DNA from 2 places in the Streptomyces sp. NPDC041205 genome. Region 2 is predicted to be linked to the other one. Evidence: predicted binding sites of a transcription regulator. Region 2 holds the regulator's gene; the other holds the start of a gene.
What was found. The regulator HspR, encoded in region 2, represses chaperone genes until heat shock. The targets are predictions, from matches to a motif close to TTGAGNNNNNNNNNCTCAA.
Positions count from the first base shown of each region.

Region 1: the regulator HspR is predicted to act here: its motif matches at 9,308-9,326, upstream of dnaK (molecular chaperone DnaK).

Region 1 is NZ_JBVIZH010000015.1:50,909-62,521, forward strand. Features, by position in the region: gene ACZ6BG_RS37340 (VMAP-C domain-containing protein) at 1-516, opposite strand, end outside; gene ACZ6BG_RS37345 (CU044_2847 family protein) at 525-863, opposite strand; gene ACZ6BG_RS37350 (bleomycin resistance protein) at 1,590-2,291, shown strand; gene ACZ6BG_RS37355 (methyltransferase) at 2,313-3,407, opposite strand; gene ACZ6BG_RS37360 (class I SAM-dependent methyltransferase) at 3,648-4,391, opposite strand; gene ACZ6BG_RS37365 (4a-hydroxytetrahydrobiopterin dehydratase) at 4,585-4,926, opposite strand; gene ACZ6BG_RS37370 (ADP-ribosylglycohydrolase family protein) at 5,092-6,258, opposite strand; gene ACZ6BG_RS37375 (helix-turn-helix domain-containing protein) at 6,287-7,174, shown strand; gene dnaK (molecular chaperone DnaK) at 7,236-9,257, opposite strand; gene ACZ6BG_RS37385 (OsmC family protein) at 9,446-9,871, opposite strand; gene ACZ6BG_RS37390 (S8 family peptidase) at 10,221-11,613, shown strand, end outside.
Region 2 is NZ_JBVIZH010000016.1:13,471-25,083, reverse strand. Features, by position in the region: gene ACZ6BG_RS37895 (helix-turn-helix transcriptional regulator) at 1-312, shown strand, start outside; gene ACZ6BG_RS37890 (hypothetical protein) at 620-1,138, opposite strand; gene ACZ6BG_RS37885 (heat shock protein transcriptional repressor HspR) at 1,345-1,800, opposite strand; gene dnaJ (molecular chaperone DnaJ) at 1,805-3,001, opposite strand; gene grpE (nucleotide exchange factor GrpE) at 3,086-3,823, opposite strand; gene dnaK (molecular chaperone DnaK) at 3,823-5,694, opposite strand; gene ACZ6BG_RS37865 ((Fe-S)-binding protein) at 6,014-8,281, shown strand; gene ACZ6BG_RS37860 (FG-GAP repeat domain-containing protein) at 8,411-9,730, shown strand; gene ACZ6BG_RS37855 (hypothetical protein) at 9,723-9,911, opposite strand; gene ACZ6BG_RS37850 (hypothetical protein) at 9,908-10,381, opposite strand; gene ACZ6BG_RS37845 (helix-turn-helix domain-containing protein) at 10,473-11,613, opposite strand, start outside.

The DNA.
Region 1 (11,613 bases), on a different contig from region 2:
GGCGAGTACCGCGTCGGTGACGATCCCGACGACCTGGCGGGACTCGATGTCGTACACGGCTGCGCCACTGAACCCCTCGTCGAGGCGCTGCAGATGCGCCTGTTCGACGTCCATCTCCAGCCACTCACTGCTCAGTTGCCGGTCCTCGCTGGTGCGCAGCGTGACGTGGGTGCCGTTCTCCTCGTGCCCGTGCGGGAAGCCGAGGGCGCGCAGCACGTACGCGGTGTGGCCCGCGCGGGGCCGCAGCGCGCCGAGCGGGGCGAAGACGCAGGCCGGTACGCGTAAGGGTTCGTCGAGCGTGAGCACCGCGATGTCGCCGGTGTCGCCGAAGCGCCGCCAGTCCCCGGACCAGGACACGGTGGCCCGCAGTCCGTCGGCGCGGCCGGGCAGCGCCACGCGGATCTCGCGCAGGCCGTCGACGACGTGGGCGCAGGTGATCAGGCGGGTGCTGTCGACAAGGACGCCCGCACCCAGCGGCGCACCGCCGACCGTGCCGATGCGGGCACGCCAGTGCATGTCCGCCATTATTCGCCTTGCGCGTCCTCGCGGGACCAGGTCAGTTTGACGGTCAAGTGCCCCTCGGCGGCGGTCTTCGCGATGACGGCGCCCGCGGCGGCGCTCAGCTTGACCCCGAACTCCAGCGAGATCTCGTCGGGGTCGAGCGCCTGCGTACGGAAGGTCCGCAGGGCGGAGAGTGCGGCGCCGCGCACGTTGCTGAGCGCCGACTCGAACCGGCCCTCCACGTCGTGGATCTCACCGTCGCCGTCCCGGCGCGACACGGACCTGTAGCCCGGGTCCCTGGAGTCCACCTCCACGACGACCGGCCCCTCGTCCGACTCCCACCGCATCAGCTCGTTCGCCATCCGCGCCCCCCTGGGTCAGGTGTCCCGTTCCCTCCCCCCACCATCCCTCAACACGTCCGTCGATACTCCAGAGTGGGCAAATACGTCCGCCATTCGTTACGGGTGAGACCGCCTCCGGCACGTGCACAGGCCCGGTCGGCGACCCGCTCAGGGGAGAGGGGGAGGGTGCGGACGGGGGTGCGGGGGGGGTGGTGACGCGCAGTTCGTCGCGGGTGAAGCCGAGAGCGAGGACGGGGCCGTCGGTGCCGGGGTATTCAGCGCCGGTGAGGCGGGGGGTGCCGGTCTCCCAGAGGCGTACGGTGCCGTCCTCGCGGCCCAGGGCCAGGTGGCGGCTGTCGGGCGAGAAGGCCAGGAGCAGTGGATCGCCCGCGGCGATGTCGTAGGAGCCGGGTGTGAGGAGGCCGAGCAGGCGGGTGCCGTGCGCGTTCCACGTGCCTGGACGGCCGCCAGCGTGCGTCCGTCCGGGCTGAACTCGGCACAGGACCGCGTCCTAGGGTCGGCGATCCCACCGGCGCCCCCGCGGACCCGGCCGCCCTGGCCGCCGTGAAGCGGGACGTTCTCGGCGACGACTTCGAGGCGTGCCGCTCCTGGCGGTCCTCGGACGCCCGCGTGCCTCTGCACGCCCGGCCTGGCCACTGCCGAGACCGGCGGCCGCCCGCAAGGGAGTCCCTGCTGTCGAGGCGTAACCCCTCACTCCATCTATTCAACTTTGACTAGACTGACCGCATGGCTGAGAAAACCATCCCCCTGCTGCCCTGCGTGACCGTCCAGCCGATCGTCGACTTCTACACCGCCCTGGGGTTCGAGACGACATACCTCCAGAAGAGCCCGTACGCGTACGCCGTCGTCGAACGCGGCACCGTGGAGCTGCAGTTCTTCGGCATGAAGCAGTACGACCCCGCCGCGTCGATATCGGGGGGCTACATCCTCACGGACGACGTGGACTCCCTGCACACCGCCTTCCGCGCGGGGCTCAAGGCCGCGTACGGGAGGATCCCGAGCCGGGGGCTGCCGCGCATCGGGCCGCTCAAGGACATGTCGTACGGGGTGCGGCAGTTCCTGATGACCGACCCGGCGGGGAACAGCATCCGCGTCGGCCAGCAGATCAGCGACGACCAGGCGCACCGGCCCGCGCCGAAGGAGACCTTCGCGCGGGCCCTGCACCTCGCGGACGTCTTCGTCGACTCCAAGGAGGACCTCGCGGGTGCCGCGAAGGTCATCGACCGGGCCCTCGCCCTGACCGACGAACAGCCCACGCCCGCGCAGCACCTGCGGCTCCTGGTGCTGCGCGGGGACATCGCCCAGCGGCTCGGCGAGGACGCGCTCGCGGCACGGCTGCTGGAGCGGGCCGCCGGGGTCCAGCTCACGGAGGAGGAGCGGGTGGCGGTACGGGACGCGTTGGTGCGGTTGGAGGAGTTGCGGGGGTGAGCGGGTGAGCGGGTGAGCGGCTCACGCTTCCCGCACCGCCACATGCACCGTGTGCGCCGTCAGCAGGAACAGGTCGGCGCGCCGGTGCAGGCTCTCGGGGTCCTGCGGGTCGAGGAGGCGGTCGAGGGTGGCCCGGTCCTCGGGGGCGAGGATCGGGTTCTCGGCGTCGGCGGCGAGGTCGCGGTAGCGGCCGAAGGTGGTGACGATGTGGTCGCGGGCCGCGGCGTCCAACGGCGCGGGCAGGTCCACGAGGAAGCTGCGCGTCGCCACGTGGCGCAAGCCGGCCGCCGTGAGCAGCGCGGCCCAGTCCTCCGTCGCCTCCTTCGCACCCGGCAGGTCGGCCCGCATCCGCGCGAACCACTCCTCGTTGGCCGCGTCCAGGCGGGCCTGGAGCCCGGGGCGGCCGATGCCGAAGTCGCGCGGGAGGCTGCGCGGCGCGAGGCCCCCTTCGAGGATCGCGAGCGTGCCGCCCGGCGCGAGCCGGTCCGCGAGCGCCGTCAGGGCGGCCACCTGGTCGCCGACGTGGTGCACGGAACGCGCCGCCCAGATGAGGTCGGCGGGCGGCAACTCGCCGAGGCCGTCGGGGAGTTCCGCGCGGTGCGTGCGCACCCGGTCCGCGAGGCCGAGGCGGGCCGCCCGCTCCACCGTGCGCTCCAGCAGCGCCTCCTCGGGGTCCGCCGCGATCACCTGGGCCTTCGGGAACACCTCGGCGAACAGGCAGGTGACGACGCCCGGGCCGCTGCCCGCGTCGACGATCAGTGACGGATCGCCGTCGGCGGGGCTCCCGTCGGCGTCGGGGCGACCGTCGACTGCGGGGCGCCCGTCCTCGCGTACCGCGCGCAGGTCACGCAGCCAGGCCGCCACCTCGCGGTAGACGGGGGCGGTGACCTCCGCGTTCTGCTCAAGGACGGGGGCCATGACGGCCCAGTCGATGTCGGCGTGCCCATGACTGTGCCCATGCCCATGCCCGTGGCCGCCCCCGTGCGCGCGCCCCTCGCCGCGCCCGTGGCCGCCGCACTCGGCCCCGTGCCCCTGCTCCGCACCCGCTCCGTGCGCCGCGCCCTCGCGCTCCGCACCCGCCCCGTGCACCGCACCCTCATGCTCCGCCACCGTCACCGCCGCCTCTCCTGCGCTCTCAGCGCTTCCGCACCCGTTTGTGGTTACGTCGCCAGCCTGCCCCCTCTCCAGCGATTTCGGCCACCCGCGTTGCCGTTTCGGCAAAGAGGTGCCTGGGCGGCGGCCGTCCCCGAGGTGGGAAAGGCGCGTGGGCGCGGGCGCTGTCACTGCGGCCCGGAGTCAGACCTCGCCGGGAGCGCGCCGACGCCGGCTGCGGCGGCCGGGGCCGGGCCCGACGCCTCAGCCCAGCGGCTTGCGGAACGCGTGCAGGGCGAACTCCGGGTCGGGGCGTCGGACTTCCTGGTCCGGGAGTTCCGCGAGACGGCGCTCGAAGCGGGTCGCGAGTGGGCTGCCCGGTGGGACGCTGGTGAACCAGCCCCGGCGCAGGTCCTCGGCCGTGCTGCGGGGGCTGCGGCCCTGGCCGTGACCCCGGAAGCGGGCCCGGCCCGCGCGGATGAGGCCGTATGCGGCCGCGTACTGCTCGACGCGGGCCGCCCCGTCCACCGGCGAGCGCACGGGACGGCCCGCGAGCGCCGCGTCGATGTCGCTGCCCACGTCGTGCGAGGCGGCCTTGTCGACGGTGGTGACGAGGACCCCGCCGGGCCGGAGCACCCGTGCGCACTCCCCGACGACGGCCGCCGCCTCGTCCGGGTCGGGCAGCAGATGCAGCAGCCACACCGCCGTCGCCGCGTCGAAGGTGGCGTCGCCGAACGGCAGGCGCCTGCTGTCCCCGAGCACGATGCCACCGGGTACACGGACGGCGGCCATCCGCGCCATGGCCAACGCCGCGTCCACACCCACCACTCGCAGCCCCGGCCGCGCCGCGAGGCTCCGCGTGACCAGGCCCGTGCCGCAGGCCACGTCGAGCAGCGCGTCCGTCCCCGGCGGCAGCAGCGAGAGCACCGCGTCGGCGGCGGCCACGGCCCGTGGCTCACCCCCGCGCGACGCGTCGTACCGCACCGCCTCCTTGCCGTAGTCGAGCATCAGGCACCCGCTCCGGACCCCGCGCGGCCCCGGCCGGGCCCCGGTCCCGGCGGACGGCTTCCGGCGGGTCGCGAACCGGGCGGGCGCCGCATGGACGTGACCGGCCCGGGCGACCGACGCACGGCCGCCCGAGGACGTACCCCAGGAGGCGGCACACGTCCCGCCACGGCAGCCCGCTCTGTTCCGTCCCGCATCATTCCGCTCCGTGGCCCGTCGCCAGCGCCTCGACCCTGCGGGCCAGTTCGAAGTCGAGGTCGGTGAGGGCACCGCCCGCGCTGTGGGTGTTCACGGCGAGGGCCACGGTGTTGTAGCCGAGGGTCAGCTCGGCGTGGTGGTCCAGTTCCTCCTGGACCTGGGAGATGTGCACGACGAACGCGGTCGCCGCGAAGTGCGAGGGGAGGCCGTAGGCGCGGGTGAGCTTCACCTCGGCGGCAGCGGAAGCGGCGCCCTCCGTGCCGCCCGACGTGAGCGACCAGCCGGGAAGCTCGGCGAGCCGGTCCTCGATCTCCTTCTGCGACAGCGGCTCGAGAGGCATGGCCGCGCTCCTTCCTGCGTTTGTGCGGGTCTGGACCTTGTCGTGCCAGCCTGCCACAGCACCTGCCGGGCGGAAGCCGGCGGTACACCTCTGCGGGCCACCGCCGCACGCATCCGGCCGCGCGGCCGACGCCCCCGCCGCGCGCCCGCCCCGCCCGGCGGGCCCTCAGCGCCGCGCGCACTCCCCCGCCAAGTCGTCCGCCACCGCCGCGATCACCGCGCGCCCCTCGGTCAACCGCAGCCACTCCTCGGGCAGTTCGTGGTCGCCGCGCAGCGCGCCGAGGAGGTTGCCGCAGACGGAGCCGGTGGAGTCGCTGTCGCCCGAGTGGTTCACGGCGAGGAGCAGCGCGTCCTCGACGCCGTGGGTGACGAGGGCCGCGTACACGCCGATGGCCAGGGCCTCCTCGGCGACCCAGCCCCCACCCAGGGACTCGACGCGCTCCGCGCTGGGCCCGCCCGCGGCGGCCAGGTCGACGGCGGCGGTCAGGGCCGTCGACGTCTCCTCGTGCCCGGGGTACCGGGCGAGCAGCCGCAGGGTGCGCAGGACGGCGCCCTCCAGGGAGTCGCCCTCGACGAGGTGCGCGACGATCGCGGCGAGCGCGCCCGCCGCGTAGTAGCCGGTCGGGTGGCCGTGGGTGATCTGGGCGCAGCGCGCGGCGAGTTCGAAGGCGCGGTCGGCGGGTGCGCGCGTGAGCCCGAAGGGCGCCGAGCGCATGACGGTGCCGCACCCCTTGGACTCGGGGTTGACGCGGCCGCGCGGGCCGAGTTCCAGGGCGGGGTCGGGTACGTACCCCTGTGCCAGGCCGCTCAGGCAGGCGTTGCCGGGGGCCCGCTGGGCGTACAGCCAGGCCTGGGAGCTGAGGTCGGCGGGGTGCGGGGGGACGGGCGGGGTGTCCGACGGCGGCGCACCCGGCGCCGACCCGGGCTTCAGCTCGTGCTGCGGATCGGACCCTGACTGGGCGTCGGCCCCTGGCCGCGGATCGGGGCCCGGCTTGTGCTGGGTGTCCAGCCAGCGCAGATACGCCTGCTGCACCAGCCTCGGCGCCGCGCCCCCGATGCCCTTGCGGCGCTCGCGGGCGTGCGCGGTCCGCAGGGCCTCGGCGGTGAACAGCGTCATCTGGGTGTCGTCGCTGATCCGGCTGACGCCCGCCGCGTCGACCAGCGGCGCCCGCAGGCCGTGCGGGCCGTGCGCGGCGCGGATGGCCGCGAGGGAGCTGAACTCGACCGCGTACCCGAGCGCGTCACCGACCGCGCCGCCGAGCAGACAGCCGCGCACCCGGGCCCGGTACGCGACGGTGGCCTCCCACGACAGCGGGTCCCACGGATTCGTCATGCGCTCCTCCTCGATTACCGTCTTTGCCATGCCAACTGTCGCGCCTCGCCACCGGAACCACGAAGTCGGCCCCCAGAACGCCAGGACCAGCCGCGCCAAGGGCCCGCGCGCGGCCACGCCGTCCGGTGCGGCCGAGCCGTCCGAGGTGGGCGCGCTGCTGCGCGCCTGGCGCGAGGAGCGGCGCGTCAGCCAGCTGGAGCTGGCCCTGCGCGCGGACTCCTCCGCGCGCCACATCAGCTTCGTCGAGACGGGCCGCGCCAAGCCCAGCGAGGACTTCGTCCTGAAGCTCGCCGAGCACCTGGACGTGCCCGTGCGCGAGCGCAACGCGCTGCTCCTCGCCGCCGGGTACGCGCCCCGCTTCAAGCAGACGCCCCTCGACGACCCGTCGATGGCGACGCTGCGCGCCGGTCTCGAACAGCTGCTGCAGGGCTACGAGCCGTATCCGGCGCTGGTCGTCGACGCCACGTACCAGGTGGTCGCCGCGAACCGGGGCATCGTGATGCTCCTCGACGACGTCCCCGAGGACCTGCTCGCACCGCCCCTGAACGCGATCCGGCTCGTCCTGCACCCGCGCGGCCTCGCCCCGAAGGTCCGCAACCTGCGGGAGTGGCGCGAGCATCTGCTGCACCAGATGGGGCGGCAGATCGCCCTGCACCGGTCGGCCGAGCTGAAGGCGCTGTACGACGAGGTGGCGGCGTACCCCGTGGCCGATCCCGGCGAGGACACGGCCGCCGACGGGCAGGTGGCGCACTTCGCGCTGCCGCTCAGGATCGAGCACGAGGGCCGGGTGCTGTCCTTCGTGTCGTCGATCTCCACGTTCAACACGCCGATGGACGTGACCGTCGCCGAGCTGGCCATCGAGACCCTGCTGCCGGCCGACCCGGCGACGGTCAAGTACCTCCAGTCGAAGGCGTAGCCGGGGCGCCTCGCACCCTCGGGAACGGCGCCCCGGGGGCCTGAACGGGCGCTGGTCGCCGTCAGGTACGGGGTGGCTGCCCGTCCTTGCCGCCGCCCTGTCCCGGGCCATCGCTGTGCCCCGGGCCGCCGCCCTGCCCCGGGCCACCGTCCGCTCGCTTCCCGCCCTCCGGCTCGTCCTCCACGATCTCCGCCTCGACGACGCCCTCGTCGGCGCCGCCCCGGGCCCCGGCCCCGCCGTCTCCCTGCCCGGCGGCGTCCCCCCGCGGCGGGGCGTCCTGCGCGCCGCCGCCCTCCTGTGCGTCCTGACCGCCCTGGTTCGCCTGCGCGGCCGCGTACATGGCCTGCCCCATCCGCTGGCTGACGGCGGCGAGCTTCTCCGCCGCGGCCCGGATGGCGAGGGTGTCGTCGCCCTTGAGCAGGGGCCTCAACTCGGCCGCCGCGGACTCCACTTCGGCCTTGGTGTCGGCGGGTATGCGCCCGTCCTCGCCGCCGTTGTCCCGCAGGAACCGCTCGGTCTGGTAGAGGAGCTGCTCGGCCTGGTTGCGGGTCTCGGCGGCCTCGCGGCGCTTGCGGTCCTCCTCGGCGTGCGCCTCCGCCTCGCGGACCATGCGGTCGATGGCGTCCTTGGGCAGCGCCGAGCCGCCGGTGACGGTCATGCGCTGCTCGCGCCCGGTGGCCTCGTCCTTGGCGGAGACGTGCATGATGCCGTTGGCGTCGATGTCGAAGGTGACCTCGATCTTCGGCACGCCGCGGGGTGCGGGCGGAAGACCCGTGAGGTCGAAGACGCCGAGCTTCTTGTTGTACGCGGCGATCTCGCGCTCGCCCTGGAAGACCTGGATGCCGACCGAGGGCTGGTTGTCCTCGGCGGTGGAGAAGGTCTCCGAACGGCGGGTGGGGATGGTGGTGTTGCGCTCGATGAGCTTGGTCATGATGCCGCCCTTGGTCTCGATGCCGAGGGACAGCGGCGTCACGTCGAGCAGCAGGACGTCCTTCACGTCGCCGCGGATCACGCCCGCCTGGAGGGTCGCGCCGAGGGCCACGACCTCGTCGGGGTTGACGCCCTTGTGCGGGTCCCTGCCGGTGAGTTCCCGCACCAGGTCGCCGACGGCGGGCATACGCGTGGAGCCGCCGACGAGGATGACGTGGTCGACGGCGGCGAGCTCCACGCCGGCGTCCTTGACGGCCTGGTCGAAGGGGCGCTTGCAGCGGTCGAGGAGGTCTGCGGTCAGCTCCTGGAACTGGGCCCGGGTGAGCTTCTCGGCCAGGTGCAGGGGGCCGTCCGCGGACGCGGTGACGTAGGGCAGGTTGATGTCGGTCTCGCTGGACGAGGACAGCTCGATCTTCGCCTTCTCGGCGCCTTCGCGCAGCCGCTGCAGGGCCATCTTGTCCTTGCCGAGGTCGATGCCGTGCGCGTTCTTGAACTGCCGTACGAGGTGCTCGACGACCCGCTGGTCCCAGTCGTCGCCGCCGAGCTGGGTGTCGCCGTTGGTTGCCTTGACCTCGATGACGCCGTCGCCCATCTCCAGGAGCGACACGTCGAAGGTGCCGCCGCCGAGGTCGAAGACAAGGACGGTCTGGTCGTCGCCCTTGTCGAGGCCGTAGGCCAGGGCGGCGGCCGTCGGCTCGTTGATGATGCGCAGGACCTTCAGGCCCGCGATCTCCCCGGCCTCCTTGGTGGCCTGGCGCTGGGCGTCGTCGAAGTACGCGGGCACGGTGATCACCGCGTCGGTGACGTCCTCGCCGAGGTAGGACTCGGCGTCCCGCTTGAGTTTCTGCAGCACGCGGGCGGACAGTTCCTGGGCGGTGTAGCGGGTGCCGTCGATGCCGGAGCCGCTCTCCGGGAAGCGCCAGCTCCCGTCGCCCATGTGGCGTTTGACGGAGCGGGCGGTGCGCTCCACGTTGGTGACCGCCTGGCGCTTGGCGACCTCACCGACGAGGACGTCGCCGCTCTTGGCGAAGGCGACGACCGACGGGGTGGTGCGGGCTCCCTCCGCGTTCGCGATGACGGTTGGCTCGCCGCCCTCCAGGACGGCCACCACCGAGTTCGTCGTCCCGAGATCGATCCCGACCGCACGTGCCATGTCCAACAACCCCTTCCGACGCGGCGCTACTTCGCCCTCCAGCACAAAACTTGAGCGGGCCATTGTCAATGCCGCGTACGGGGGCGGGGTGTGCGGGCCGGGCGTCCGGGCGGGGCGTGCGGCGCCGGACAGGGCGAAGCCGCCGACCGATGGCTCCGGTCGGCGGCTTCGCCGCGGTCGTGCGGGGCTCAGGCCAGCTTGGCCGAGAGGGTGATCGTCGTGCCCGTGAGCGCCTGGCTGACGGGGCAGTTGGCCTTGGCGTTCTCGGCAGCCGAGACGAAGGCGGCCTCGTCGAGCCCGGGCACCTCGCCCTCGACGGTGAGGTGGATGCCGGTGATGCCGGTGCCCGGCTGGAAGGTCACGTCGGCGGACGTGACCAGCTTGGTGGGCGGGGTGCCCGCGCCGGTGAGGCCGTGGGAGAGAGCCATGGAGAAGCAGCTCGAGTGCGCGGCGGCGATGAGCTCCTCGGGGCTGGTCTTGCCGTTCGCCTCCTCGGCGCGGGACGGCCAGGAGACGGCCTGCTGCCCGATGCCCGAGGAGTCGAAGGTGACGGTGCCGGAGCCCTCGGTCAGGCTGCCTTCCCAGACCGTGTGTGCGGAGCGCGTGGTAGCCACGATGCCAAATCCCTTCGGTGAAGTTCCTTGGGGTCCATCCGATCACACTCCGGGGCCGGTCCGCGCGTCGGGCGGCCGTGCGCGGCCGAAGGAGGGACCGCCTGGTCCGGGGCCGCCCCGTGCACACCAGGTGCGCCACGCAACGCAATGGCCTCAACCGTGCGTCTGAAGGGGTGAGTTGAGGCGCGCGACCGAGCGCCTCGGCCAGGACGCGACGATCGCGAGGGACACGTTGCACCATCACACCGAGGGAACGACAGAGGCACGAGGGGCGGGCGGAGCGCCCCGGCGGCGAAGAGCGCACGCGGCGACCGTCGCCGCGGCGGCGGCCGTGGCGCTGGCCGCGGGCATGACCGGCCCGGCGGCGGCGGACGCGGACCGCGCGCAGGACAGCCGGGGCACCGGCACGGCCGCCACCGACCGGAGCACCGGCCCGACCGCCGTGAAGCCGGGGTCGGGGCACCGCCTCACCCTGGTCACCGGTGACCGCGTCACCGTCGACGCCAAGGGGCGGATCACCGGGTTCCGGCCCGCCGAGGGCCGCGAGCACATACCCGTCCGCACCCGCGCCTTCGCCGGGCACACGCTGGTCCTGCCGTACGACGCGCAGCGGCTCATCGCCGCGGGCAAAGTCGACCAGCGCCTGTTCGACGTCACGGAGCTGAGCCGGAAGGCGAACCGCGAGGCCCAGAAGAACGGCCTGAAGCTCATCGTCGGCTACCGGGGCACCGCGGCCCGCGACGCCCGCGCCGGAGTGCGCGCGGCCGGTGACACCACGGTCCGCCGCTCCTTCGCGTCGCTGAACGCGGACGCCGTGACGACGCCGAAGCGGGACGCGGCGGCGTTGTGGAAGGAGCTCACCGACGAGCGGGGCGGTGCGGCCGCCGGGGTCAGCCATCTGTGGCTGGACGGCACCCGCCGGGTGAGCCTGGACAAGTCCGTCAAGCAGATCGGCGTGCCGAAGGCGTGGGAGGCCGGGTACGACGGCAAGGGCGTCAAGATCGCCGTCCTGGACACGGGCGTCGACGCCACCCACCCGGACCTGAAGGAACAGGTCGTCGGGGACAAGAACTTCACGCCGTCACCGGACAGCAAGGACCGGTACGGGCACGGCACGCACGTGGCGTCCATCGCGGCGGGCACCGGCGCCAAGAACGCCGCGTACAAGGGTGTGGCGCCCGGCGCCAAGATCCTCAACGGCAAGGTCCTCGGGGACGACGGCAGGGGCAGCGACTCCGAGATCATCGCGGGCATCGACTGGGCCGCGGCCCAGGGCGCCGACGTGGTGAACATGAGCCTCGGCGGGGGCGACACGCCCGGCGTCGACCCGATGGAGGCCGCGATCAACAAGGTCTCCGCCGACAAGGGCATCCTGTTCGCCGTCGCGGCGGGCAACAGCGGCGATCCGGGGTCCGTCAACTCCCCGGGCAGCGCGGACGCGGCGCTCACCGTCGGCGCGGTCGACGACAACGACAAGATCGCCGACTTCTCCAGCCAGGGCCCGCGCGTCGGCGACGGCGCCATCAAGCCCGACGTGACCGCGCCCGGCGTCGACATCACCGCGGCCGCCGCGCCCGGCAGCGAGATCGAGAAGGAGGTCGGCCAGAAGCCCGAGGGCTACCTGACGATCTCCGGAACGTCGATGGCGACCCCGCACGCCGCGGGCGCCGCCGCCCTCCTCAAGCAGCAGCACCCCGACTGGAAGCAGCCGGAGCTGAAGGGCGCGCTCACCGCGTCCACCA
Region 2 (11,613 bases):
CGCGCGCCCGCCGTCGTCGGCTATCTGGTCGCGCTCTTCGAGCGGCTGTGGCACCTCGCCACGCCGATGTTCCCGCACCCCGCGGCGCCGCAGCCCGCCAAGGACGGGGTCACCGCCCGCCAGCGGGCCATCGCCGAACTCCTCGTCGAGGGCCTGACGGACGCCGAGATCGCCGACCGGCTCGGCATGAACGTACGGACCGTACGCGTCCATATCGCGAAGCTCACCAGCACCTTGGGCAGCCGCAACCGCACGCAACTCGGATTCCTCATCAATCGCTCAGGAATCCTGCGCCCCGGGCACCCCGTGTGAATCACGAACGTCCGGATTTGCCGCCACTTGCCCCTACCTCCGCCCCTTGCACCGCAACAAGTTGACGGTAGCGGAGCGTGGGCGAGCCGTTGCATCGTGGTGACGGCGGCAGGGAGCGGCCAGAGCCGTCTCAGGTACTGGAACCGACCGCTCCCCGCGGCCGAGTGGCTCTGTCGTGGTCTCCCCCCGCAGAGTCGCGCTTCCCTAAGGGGTTGCCCCGGTTCGGCTACGCCCCGTGGCCGACCGGGGCGCTCGCGCCTTCGGGGGAGTGAGCGCCCCGTCCCACGGGCGGCCCGGGGTGGGCTGCTCAGGCGTGTGCCGCGCTGCCGTCGGCCCACTCCTGCAGCAGTCGCTCCCGCTCGTCCCTGCGCGGCGAACCGCCCTCGTGCGCGCGGCCCCACGCGGCCATCGCGGCGAGCGTGGTCATGAGGGTCGCGGCGCCCTCGGTGAGGCGGGCGAGCAGGGCGCGCGAGAGGTCGTACTCCTTCTGGGAGTAGCCCGCGGCCGCGGCGACGTACGCCGTCAGCTCGATCTCCTCGTCGGCCGTCCCGACGCACACCGTCATCGTCGGCGCGTCGTCACCGCCGCCGAGGCCCATCGTGAGCGCCATGTCGACGACGGCGCCCACCTGCCGCTTGAGGGACCGCACGGGCACGTCCTCGACGGTGAGCGCGCGGACGTCGTCCCACAGCCACAGGCCGGACTGTCCATGGCCGATACCGGTGATGCCCTCGGAGGTGAGCCGCACCCCGGGGGCGAGCCCGGCCGGTTTCGATCCCACGTACACATCGCCTTCGGCGATCCAGAACAGCCCCACCATGGCCATGGTCTTCCAGCTCCCCCTGTGCCGAGCACAGCGCTCGATTCGATTGCGCGGTCGGGCGAGACGGGCTGGTCAGGGGCGCTCCGCGCCCGGCCCGCGGTGATGAGTGCCTCGCCCCGCCCACTATAAGGAGGCAAGCGACCGGGCCGGGAGTTCCCCATGGGAGCCCCCGGCCCGGACAGAGCGCGGTGCGTGCGCCGGAGCGCGTGTCACGCCTCCGGCGACCTCTTCGGCCGCCACACCACGAGCGCGCTGGTCTGCTGGACGTCCTGGTACGGCACGAGGTCGCGGCGGTACGAGGCGTGCACCGCGGCCTCGCGCTGCTGCATCGCCGCCGCGGCGCCCTCGACGGCCGCCGACAGCTCTGCCACCCGGGACTGGAGCGCCGTGACCTGGTTCTCCAGCTCGATGATGCGCTTGATGCCCGCCAGGTTGATGCCTTCCTCCTGCGACAACTGCTGGACGGTGCGCAGCAGTTCGATGTCGCGGGCGGAGTACCTGCGGCCCCGTCCGGCGGTGCGGTCGGGCGAGACCAGGCCCAGGCGGTCGTACTGCCGCAGGGTCTGCGGATGCAGGCCGGAGAGCTGAGCCGCCACCGAGATGACGTACACCGGGGTCTCGTCCGTCAGTTGATACGGGTTGCGTCGGCGGCCGTCCCGCTCCATGAGGTCACGCTCCCTTCGCGGCCTTGAACAGTTCTGCCCGCGGATCGGTGTCCGCAGTCGCCTTCCGGTACGCCTCCAGCGCTTCCTGGGCCGCGGACGTCAGCGTGGTCGGCACGGCGACCTCCACGGTCACCAGGAGGTCCCCTCGGGTGCCGTCCTTGCGGACCGCGCCCTTGCCGCGGGCGCGCATGGTGCGGCCGTTGGGCGTGCCGGGGGGCAGCTTCAGGGTGACGGGCGGGCCGCCGAGCGTGGGCACCTTCACCTCGCCGCCGAGCGCCGCTTCCGCGTACGTCACCGGCACGGTCACCGTCAGGTTGTCGCCCTTGCGGCCGAAGACCGGGTGGGCGTCGACATGGACGACCACGTACAGATCACCGGCGGGGCCGCCGCGCTCGCCCGGCGCGCCCTTGCCGCGCAGACGGATGCGCTGGCCGTCGCTGACGCCCGGCGGGACGCGGACCTGCATGGTCCGCGAGGACTTGGCGCGGCCGCTGCCGTGGCAGACCTCGCAGGGGTCCTGCGCGATCAGGCCGCGGCCCTTGCAGTCCACGCAGGGGTCGGTCAGCGAGAAGCCGCCACCGCCGCCGCGCGAGACCTGTCCCGTGCCCACGCACGTCGGGCAGACGCGCGGGGTGCCGTTCTTGTCGCCCGTGCCCGAACAGGCCTTGCACGGGGCCTGCGACGACATGCGCAGCGGAACCGTCGCGCCGTCCACCGCCTCCGTGAAGCTGAGCGTGACCTCGGACTCGATGTCCTGGCCGCGGCGCGGCTGCGTCCTCGTACCGGCGGTCGCGCCGCCGCGGTTGAACAAGCCCCCGAAGACGTCACCGAGGCCGCCCCCGAATCCGCCGGCGCCCGTCTGTCCGCCTCCGCCCGGGGCGCCGCCTCCGAAGAGGTCGCCCAGGTCGAAGTTGAACGATCCGCCGCCGGCGCCCGCGGGCCCTGGCCTGAATCCTCCGCCGTTGCCGAAGAGCGCGCGGGCCTCGTCGTACTCCTTGCGCTTCTTGGGGTCGCCGAGGACGTCGTTCGCCTCGGAGATCTCCTTGAAGCGCTCCTCGGCCTTGGCGTTGCCCTTGTTGGCGTCCGGGTGGTTCTCGCGGGCGAGCTTCCGGTACGCCTTCTTGATCTCGGCTTCGGTGGCGTCCTTGGGGACGCCGAGGACCTTGTAGTAGTCCTTCTCGATGAAGTCCTTGGTGCTCATCCCCGACGTCCCTCCTTCCCTGTCATCCGGCGGGCTCCGGCGCCGAGGTCGCCCTCGGCGCCGAAGCCGCCGTCCGTGTCGGCGTCAGCCCTCGTCCGGGCCACCGCTCTCCTTGCCCTTGGCGTCCGCGGTGTCCGCGGCGCCGTCGGCCTTGCTCTCCGCGTCCGCGGGCGCGCTGTCGTCGCCCTCGGCCGCTTCGGACTCCACCGTCTTCACCGTCTGCGCGCCGGGCTGCGGCTCGGCCACCGCCACGCGCGCGGGGCGCACGACCCGCTCGCCGATGCGATACCCCGGCTGGAGAATCGCGACGCACGTCGTCTCCGTGACGTCCGGTGCGTAGCTGTGCATCAGCGCTTCGTGGATCGTCGGGTCGAAGGGCTCGCCCTCCTTGCCGAACTGCTGCAGACCCATCTTGGCGACGACGGTCTCCAGCGCCTCGGCGACGGACTTGAAGCCGCCGACCAGCTCGCCGTGTTCCCTCGCCCGGCCGACGTCGTCGAGCGTCGGGAGCAGCTCCGTCAGGAGGTTCGCCGCGGCGATCTCCTTGACCGTCACCTTGTCCCGCTCCACCCGGCGGCGGTAGTTCTGATACTCGGCCTGCAGCCGCTGGAGATCCGCGGTGCGCTCGGTGAGCGCGGTGCGGACCTGGTCCAGCTGGGCGGTCAGGCCCACGATCTGGCTTGCGTCCCCGGCCGGGGCCGCCGGGCCCTCCTCGGTGGAGGGCCCGGCGGCCTGCGGCGCCTTGTCGTCCGAGGTGGCGCCCGCGGAGGGGACGTCGGGCTGCTCGGCGTTCTCGCCGAAGCCCGGGGTCTCCTCCGTCATCAGGCAGCGCCGCCCTTCGCGTCACCGGGCTTCTCGTCGTCGACGATCTCGGCGTCCACGACGTCGTCTTCCTTGGACATGTTCGGAGCCTCGGCACCCGGAGCGGCACCCTCGGCGCCGCCCGCGGCCTGCGCCGCCTGGGCGTCGGCGTACATGGCCTGGCCCAGCTTCTGGGAGACGGCGGCGACCTTCTCGGCGGCCGTGCGGATGTCGGCGGTGTCCTCGCCCTTGAGCTTCTCCTTGAGCTCGGCGACGGCTTCCTCGACCTCGGTCTTGACGTCGCCGGGGACCTTGTCCTCGTTGTCCTTGAGGAACTTCTCGGTCTGGTAGACGAGCTGCTCGCCCTGGTTGCGGGACTCGGCGGCCTCGCGGCGCGACTGGTCCTCCTCGGCGTACTTCTCGGCCTCTTCGCGCATCCGGTTGACCTCGTCCTTCGGCAGCGAGGAGCCACCGGTGACGGTCATCTTCTGCTCCTTGCCCGTGCCGAGGTCCTTCGCGGTCACGTGCATGATGCCGTTGGCGTCGATGTCGAAGGCGACCTCGATCTGCGGGACGCCGCGGGGCGCCGGGGGCAGACCGGTCAGCTCGAACATGCCGAGCTTCTTGTTGTACGCCGCGATCTCGCGCTCGCCCTGGTAGACCTGGATCTGCACCGACGGCTGGTTGTCCTCCGCCGTCGTGAAGATCTCGGAGCGCTTCGTCGGGATCGTGGTGTTGCGCTCGATCAGCTTGGTCATGATGCCGCCCTTGGTCTCGATGCCGAGGGACAGCGGGGTGACGTCGAGGAGCAGGACGTCCTTGACCTCGCCCTTGAGGACACCGGCCTGGAGCGCGGCGCCGATGGCGACGACCTCGTCCGGGTTCACGCCCTTGTTGGCGTCCTTGCCGCCGGTCAGCTCCTTGACGAGCTCGGCGACGGCGGGCATGCGGGTGGAGCCGCCGACGAGGACGACGTGGTCGATCTCGGAGAGGGCGATGCCCGCGTCCTTGATGACGTTGTGGAACGGCGTCTTGCAGCGCTCCAGGAGGTCGGACGTGAGCTGCTGGAACTGGGCGCGCGTGAGCTTCTCGTCCAGGTGCAGGGGGCCCTCGGCGGAGGCCGTGATGTACGGCAGGTTGATCGTGGTCTCCGTGGAGGAGGACAGCTCGATCTTCGCCTTCTCGGCGGCCTCGCGCAGGCGCTGGAGCGCCATCTTGTCCTTGGAGAGGTCCACGCCGTGGCCGTTGTTGAACTGCTTGACCAGGTAGTCGACGACGCGCTGGTCCCAGTCGTCGCCACCGAGGTGGTTGTCGCCGTTGGTGGCCTTCACCTCGACGACGCCGTCGCCGATCTCCAGGAGGGACACGTCGAAGGTGCCGCCACCGAGGTCGAAGACGAGGATCGTCTGGTCGTCCTTGTCCAGGCCGTAGGCCAGGGCGGCCGCGGTCGGCTCGTTCACGATGCGCAGGACGTTCAGGCCCGCGATCTCGCCGGCCTCCTTGGTGGCCTGGCGCTCGGAGTCGTTGAAGTACGCGGGGACGGTGATCACGGCGTCCGTGACCTTCTCGCCCAGGTACGACTCGGCGTCGCGCTTCAGCTTCTGCAGGATGAAGGCGCTGATCTGCTGCGGGTTGAAGTTCTTGTCGTCGATGCCCACCTTCCAGTCAGTGCCCATGTGGCGCTTGACGGAGCGGATGGTCCTGTCGACGTTGGTGACCGCCTGGCGCTTCGCAACCTCGCCGACCAGCACTTCACCGTTCTTCGCGAAGGCGACGACGGACGGCGTGGTCCTGGCACCCTCGGCGTTGGTGATGACGGTGGGCTCGCCGCCCTCCAGAACGCTGACGACGGAGTTAGTCGTGCCCAGGTCGATGCCGACCGCACGTGCCATTTCAATGCCTCCAGATAACTTCTTGAGTGGAACTGACTCAAGGATGCATCAGGGGTTCCCAGGAGTCAACAGACCTGAGTCACCTCGACTCAACTCTTATCCCCTCCTTACGCGCAACCCAAGGGTGCTGTGCGAGGAGACGCCGCACCCGGGGGACAGGGTTGCGCGACGCCCCGGATAGGGCAGCCTGAGCGACGCAGATCACCGCTTCGCTGGCTACAGTGCGGCGATGTAAGTGGGTAGTCTCAGACGGACTGCATAAGTTACCGCTTAGTAATACGTTGGATTGCCCACCCTCGCAGGCCCGAGGAGCCCCGAAATGCAACTCGCCGCGATCATCGTGTCGCTGGTCCTAATCGCGGTCGGCGTCGCCCTGTTCGGCCGTGCCATCCTGCAGATCTACCAGTTCATGCGGCTCGGTCAGCCCGTGCCCGCGGGCACAAGGACCGACGCGCCCGCCGAGCGCACCCTCACCGTGGCCAAGGAGTTCCTCGGCCACACGCGCATGAACCGGTGGGGCATCGTCGGTGTGGCGCACTGGTTCGTCGCGGTGGGCTTCTTCTCGCTGCTCCTGACGATCGTCAACGCCATCGGCCAGCTCTTCAAGGCCGACTGGATGCTGCCGATCATCGGTGACTGGGCGCCGTACAACATGTTCGTCGAGTTCCTCGGCACCATGACGGTCCTCGGCATCGTGACCCTGATCGTCGTCCGGCAGCTGAGCCGCCCCGACCGGCCGGGCCGCAAGTCCCGCTTCGCGGGCTCCAACACCGGCCAGGCGTACTTCGTCGAGACCGTCATCCTCATCGTCGGCGTCTGCATCTTCACGCTGCACGCCCTGGAGGGCGCCCAGCACCACGTGGACGGTTACGAGGCCTCGTTCTTCATCTCGTACCCGTTCGTCTCGTGGTTCGGGGGCATGGACGTCTCGACGCTCCAGAACCTCACGTACTTCTTCGCGGGCCTGAAGATCGCGACCTCCTTCATCTGGATGATCACGGTCGCCCTGAAGACCGACATGGGCGTCGCCTGGCACCGCTTCCTGGCCTTCCCCAACATCTGGTTCAAGCGCGAGGCCGACGGCTCCACCGCCCTCGGCGAGCTGCTGCCCATGACCAGCGGCGGCAAGGAGATCGACTGGGAGGACCCGGACGAGGACACCGTCTTCGGCGTCAGCCAGGTCGAGCAGTTCTCCTGGAAGGGCCTGCTCGACTTCTCCACCTGCACCGAGTGCGGCCGCTGCCAGTCGCAGTGCCCCGCCTGGAACACCGGCAAGCCGCTCTCCCCCAAGCTCCTCATCATGTCGCTGCGCGACCACGCGCACGCCAAGGCCCCGTACCTGCTCGCGGGCGGCGGCAAGACGATGGAGGGCGAGGAGAAGGCGTCCGAGGAGCAGCTGAAGGACGTGCCCGCGGCCGCCCTCGCGGAGGCCGAGCGCCCCCTCATCGGCACCCTCGAGGAGAACGGCGTCATCGACCCCGACGTCCTGTGGTCCTGCACCACCTGCGGCGCCTGCGTCGAGCAGTGCCCGGTCGACATCGAGCACATCGACCACATCGTCGACATGCGCCGCTACCAGGTCATGATCGAGAGCGCGTTCCCGTCCGAGGCCGGGACGATGCTCAAGAACCTGGAGAAGAAGGGCAACCCCTGGGGTCTGGCCAAGAAGCAGCGCGTGGAGTGGACCAAGGAGGTCGACTTCGAGGTCCCGATCGTCGGCAAGGACATCGAGGACCTCACCGAGGTCGACTACCTGTACTGGGTCGGCTGCGCGGGCGCCCTCGAGGACCGGGCCAAGAAGACCACCAAGGCCTTCGCGGAGCTGCTTCACATGGCGGGCGTCAAGTTCGCGATCATGGGCGGCGACGAGAAGTGCACCGGTGACTCGGCCCGCCGCCTCGGCAACGAGCCGCTGTTCCAGCAGCTCGGCGCCGAGAACGTCGCGATGCTGAACATGGCGTACGGCGAGGATGACGAGGACGAGAGCACCAAGAAGCCGAAGTCGGCGAAGAAGATCGTCGCCACCTGCCCGCACTGCTTCAACACGATCGCCAACGAGTATCCGCAGCTCGGCGGCGAGTTCGAGGTCATCCACCACACGCAGCTGCTCCAGCACCTCATCGACGAGGGCAAGCTGGTCCCGGTCACGCCGGTCGAGGGCCTCATCACCTACCACGACCCCTGCTACCTGGGCCGCCACAACAAGGTCTACACGCCGCCGCGCGAGATCATGGACAAGGTGCCCGGCCTGCGCCAGCAGGAGATGCACCGCCACAAGGAACGCGGCTTCTGCTGCGGCGCCGGTGGCGCGCGGATGTGGATGGAGGAGCGGATCGGCAAGCGCATCAACACGGAGCGGGTGGACGAGGCGCTGTCCCTCAACCCCGACATCGTGTCGACGGCCTGCCCGTTCTGCCTCGTCATGCTGACCGACTCCGTCAACGGCAAGAAGAACGACGGCAAGGCCAAGGAGTCGCTCCAGGTCGTGGACGTGGCGCAACTGCTCCTCGACTCCGTGAAGACGCCGGTGGACCCGGCGGGCGAGGAGGAGTCGGCGGACGCGCCGGAGCCCGAGCCGGTGAAGTAGCCGCCGCGGCGGTACGTGGACGGTGGGGCCGGTTTCGCCTGGGGGCGGGACCGGCCCTTCGTCGTTCGTGTAAACCTGTGGTGCTGTCGTGCACATGAAGTCATCGGGTGACGCTGGGGTGGGTGGGGCATGAGGAGTTCCGGGATACGTCTGCTGGCCGCCGTCGTGGGCGGCGCCCTGGTCCTCGCGGGTTGCAGTGGCGGTGGCGGCGACAGCGACGAGTCCCCCTCCCGTCCGGCGGCCGCCGACCTTGCGAACAAGAGCGCGCCCCAGCAGCCCGTCCCGCGCGGCAAGGGCAGCAAGGTGCCGGACGACTTCAACGGCGACGGCGCCAGGGACCTCGTACTGGACGCGCTCGCCCATCGCGGGCACGGCGACGACCCCGGCATCGGCATCGTCTACGGAAGCCGCCAAAGCGGCCTCGTCCCCGGCGCGCGGCAGTTGCTGAGCGCACGCGCCGACGGGGCCCGTACGAAGGGTGAGTCGCCCGCCGCGTTCGAGTCCGAGGCGTCCTGCGACCTGGACGAGGACGGCTTCACGGACCTCGTCGTGTCGACGGACCCGCCCTACGACGGCCAGGGCCGTCCGCCCGTCCCCCTCCAAATCCTCTTCGGCTCCCCCGCCGGCCTCACCGGCAAGGCCGTCAAGCTCCAGGTGCCCGCGCGGGCCCGCCTCGGCAACGACTGGGCCGACCAGCCGGTGTGCGGCGACTTCGACGGCGACGGCGCGAACGACCTCGTCCTGCACGCGAGCGGCGCCCATCTCACGTATCTGCGCGGCCCGTTCACCCGCAAGGGTGCCCCCGACACTGCGGGCAAGCCGATCACCGCCCCCGGCAACGACCTGGCCACCGGCGCGCCCGCCGTCGACGTCAACGACGACGGCTACGACGACCTCGTCGTCCGCGAGGAGGCACGTGCCTCCAAGGGCAGCCTGGTCCTCGGCGGCCCCAAGGGCCCCACCCGCACCGGCGTCCTCTTCCCCGCCGCGACCGACGTGGCGTTCGGCGCCTTCGGCCGCGCCGAGGACATGGACGCGGCGCTCGCGGCGCCGGGCGGCATCGCCCTGCGGTACGACGTGCCGGGCACCGCCCGCGCCAAGATCGACGTAAGGAACGCGACCGTGTACGCGGGCGACCTCGACGGCGACGGCCGCAGCGAGCTGGTCGTGGGCGGGGGCGGGCCCGGCGAGGTGTGGGTGTACCGGGGCCGCGCGTCCGGCCTCGCCGCCAACGCCACGGCGACGGTGGTGCCCTCCGAGGGCGCCAAGGCCACGGTCCAGGTCCTGAAGGTGGCCGACTTCGACGGGGACCGGCGGGCCGACCTCGTCGTGCGGACGGCCTGGGGGCAGGGCCGGGACCGGGTGGAGGTGTATCCCGGCAGGGCGGGGGCGGACGGGCCGGTGTCCCGGAAGCCGGGGGTCACGTTCTCCACGGCGGGCTTCAGGTAGACGCGGGCCTCCGGTGGGCCCGCAGGGAGGCGCCCTGGGCCGCTTTCCACGCCTTCCGCATACGCACGCCTGTCGTGCAGTGGTCGCCGCCCTCACACGGGCGGCACCCGTACAGATGGCTCATGTAGGCGGCGTAGACCTCCGTCGCGCGGGCGTCGAGTTCGGCCGGGGTGGTGCTCACGGCTCGACCACCTTCAGGGTCTCGGCGGTCATGAGCAGTGCGCTCAGGTGCGCGGTGTCGCACAGGCCGCCGGGGACCGTCGGGGGCACCACCCAACGCGTCAGCATCGACACCGGTTGACCCAGGCGCGGGACGCCGAGGAACGTGTCGGTGCTCAGCCGCTCCTCCGTGCCGCCCCAGGCGGAGTCCGGGGCGATGAGGACGTAGTACGGGCCGTGGCCGCTGCGGATGTCACGGATGACCGGACCCGCGAGCCAGTCCCCCAGGAACGCGGCCACGGTCTGGGCCTCGCTGCTGTGGACGGCGGCGTGGATGCGCGCGGCGGGTACGCGGACCGCGTCGAAGCGACGGCCCAGCGGGAGCAGGGCCACGCCCCGTTCCGCCCACGCCTCGTGGACGGTGTCCGGACGGGCGTCGGCCTCCGCGAGCCAGGTGCTGATCAGTCGCTTGTTGCCTTCGAGCATGGTCATCGGGGCCCTTAAGGTCAGGGTGGTTCGCCTCACGCAAGTGACGTTAAGTCCACCCGAACCCGACTGATGACCGAAATCCGGTCACCCTGTGTCAGACACCCAGAAGGCCGATGCCCACGGCCAGGTCGGCGGCCCGGCGCCTTCGGCCGGAGTGCTTCGACTCGGCCTCCTCAAGGATGATGCGGCGGGCATGGCCGTTGTAGCGGATCGTCTCGGGGGCGGCCTCGTATGCCTTCTGGAGGGTGGCGATCGCCACGTCCGGCTGGCCGTCGAGGTGGAAGCCGCGGGCCTCCTCGATCCGGTGCCTGGCCCGGCGTGGGCGGGACTTGATGACGGACTTGTCCGCGCGGGCCGCCTGCCGTACCGACTCGCCGCCCTGGCGCAGCTCGACCGCCACGGTGACGGCGTGCGCGCCCATGATCGCGCGGCTGAAGCTGGTGACGGGGTGGAAGTAGTCCGCGGGCAGCCGGGCCGCCATGTCCTTGGCCCTGTCCCAGTGCCGCCAGGCCGTGCCGGTGTCGCGGCGGCGGGCCGCGGTGTACCCGAGCTCGAATTCCAGGGCGCCCGCGAGGGCGAGGACGTCGTCGGGGGCGTCGGGGAGGAGGGGTTCGAGGAAGCGGACGGCTTCGAGGTCGATGGCGTCGGCGGCGTCGAAGTGCCGGGGCCCGGTGTCGCGATGGGCCTGCGCCAGGAGCCAGGCGGCCACGCCGATGGCGTGCGGGTCGCCGGAGTCCTGCGCGGCGACCATGCCGCGCTCCGCGACGCGCCACAGCAGGGCGGCGTCGGGCTGATAGGCGAGGAAGAACTGCGACAGCGAGTACGTCTCGGCGAGGCGGGCCTGGGCCACCCGCCGCTCGACGGCCGTCTCGGCGTGCCGTGCGATCGCCCGCGCGTCGCGGATCAGGTCGGGCAGCAACGTGCCGATGACCTCACGGTGATCGGGCGACCGGTGCCGTGCCTTCCAGGCCGCGTGCAGGCGGGCTTCCAGGTGGGCGACGGAGGGCGGTTCCACGGTCGTGGCCAGGGCGAAGTCGTCGACGGCCGCTTGGACGGCGGCGAGGCGGGGATGGCCGGGCCCGGCGAACAGATCCACGTGCGCGTCCGGTCGACCGGTCAGCTCCGCCAGGTCGCGTACGCGCAGCGCCTCGGCGATGCGCAGCACCATGTCGAGCGCCGGGGCCCGCTGCTGGCCGTTCTCGATCTTTCGGAGGGTGTGCACCGAGACCCCGATG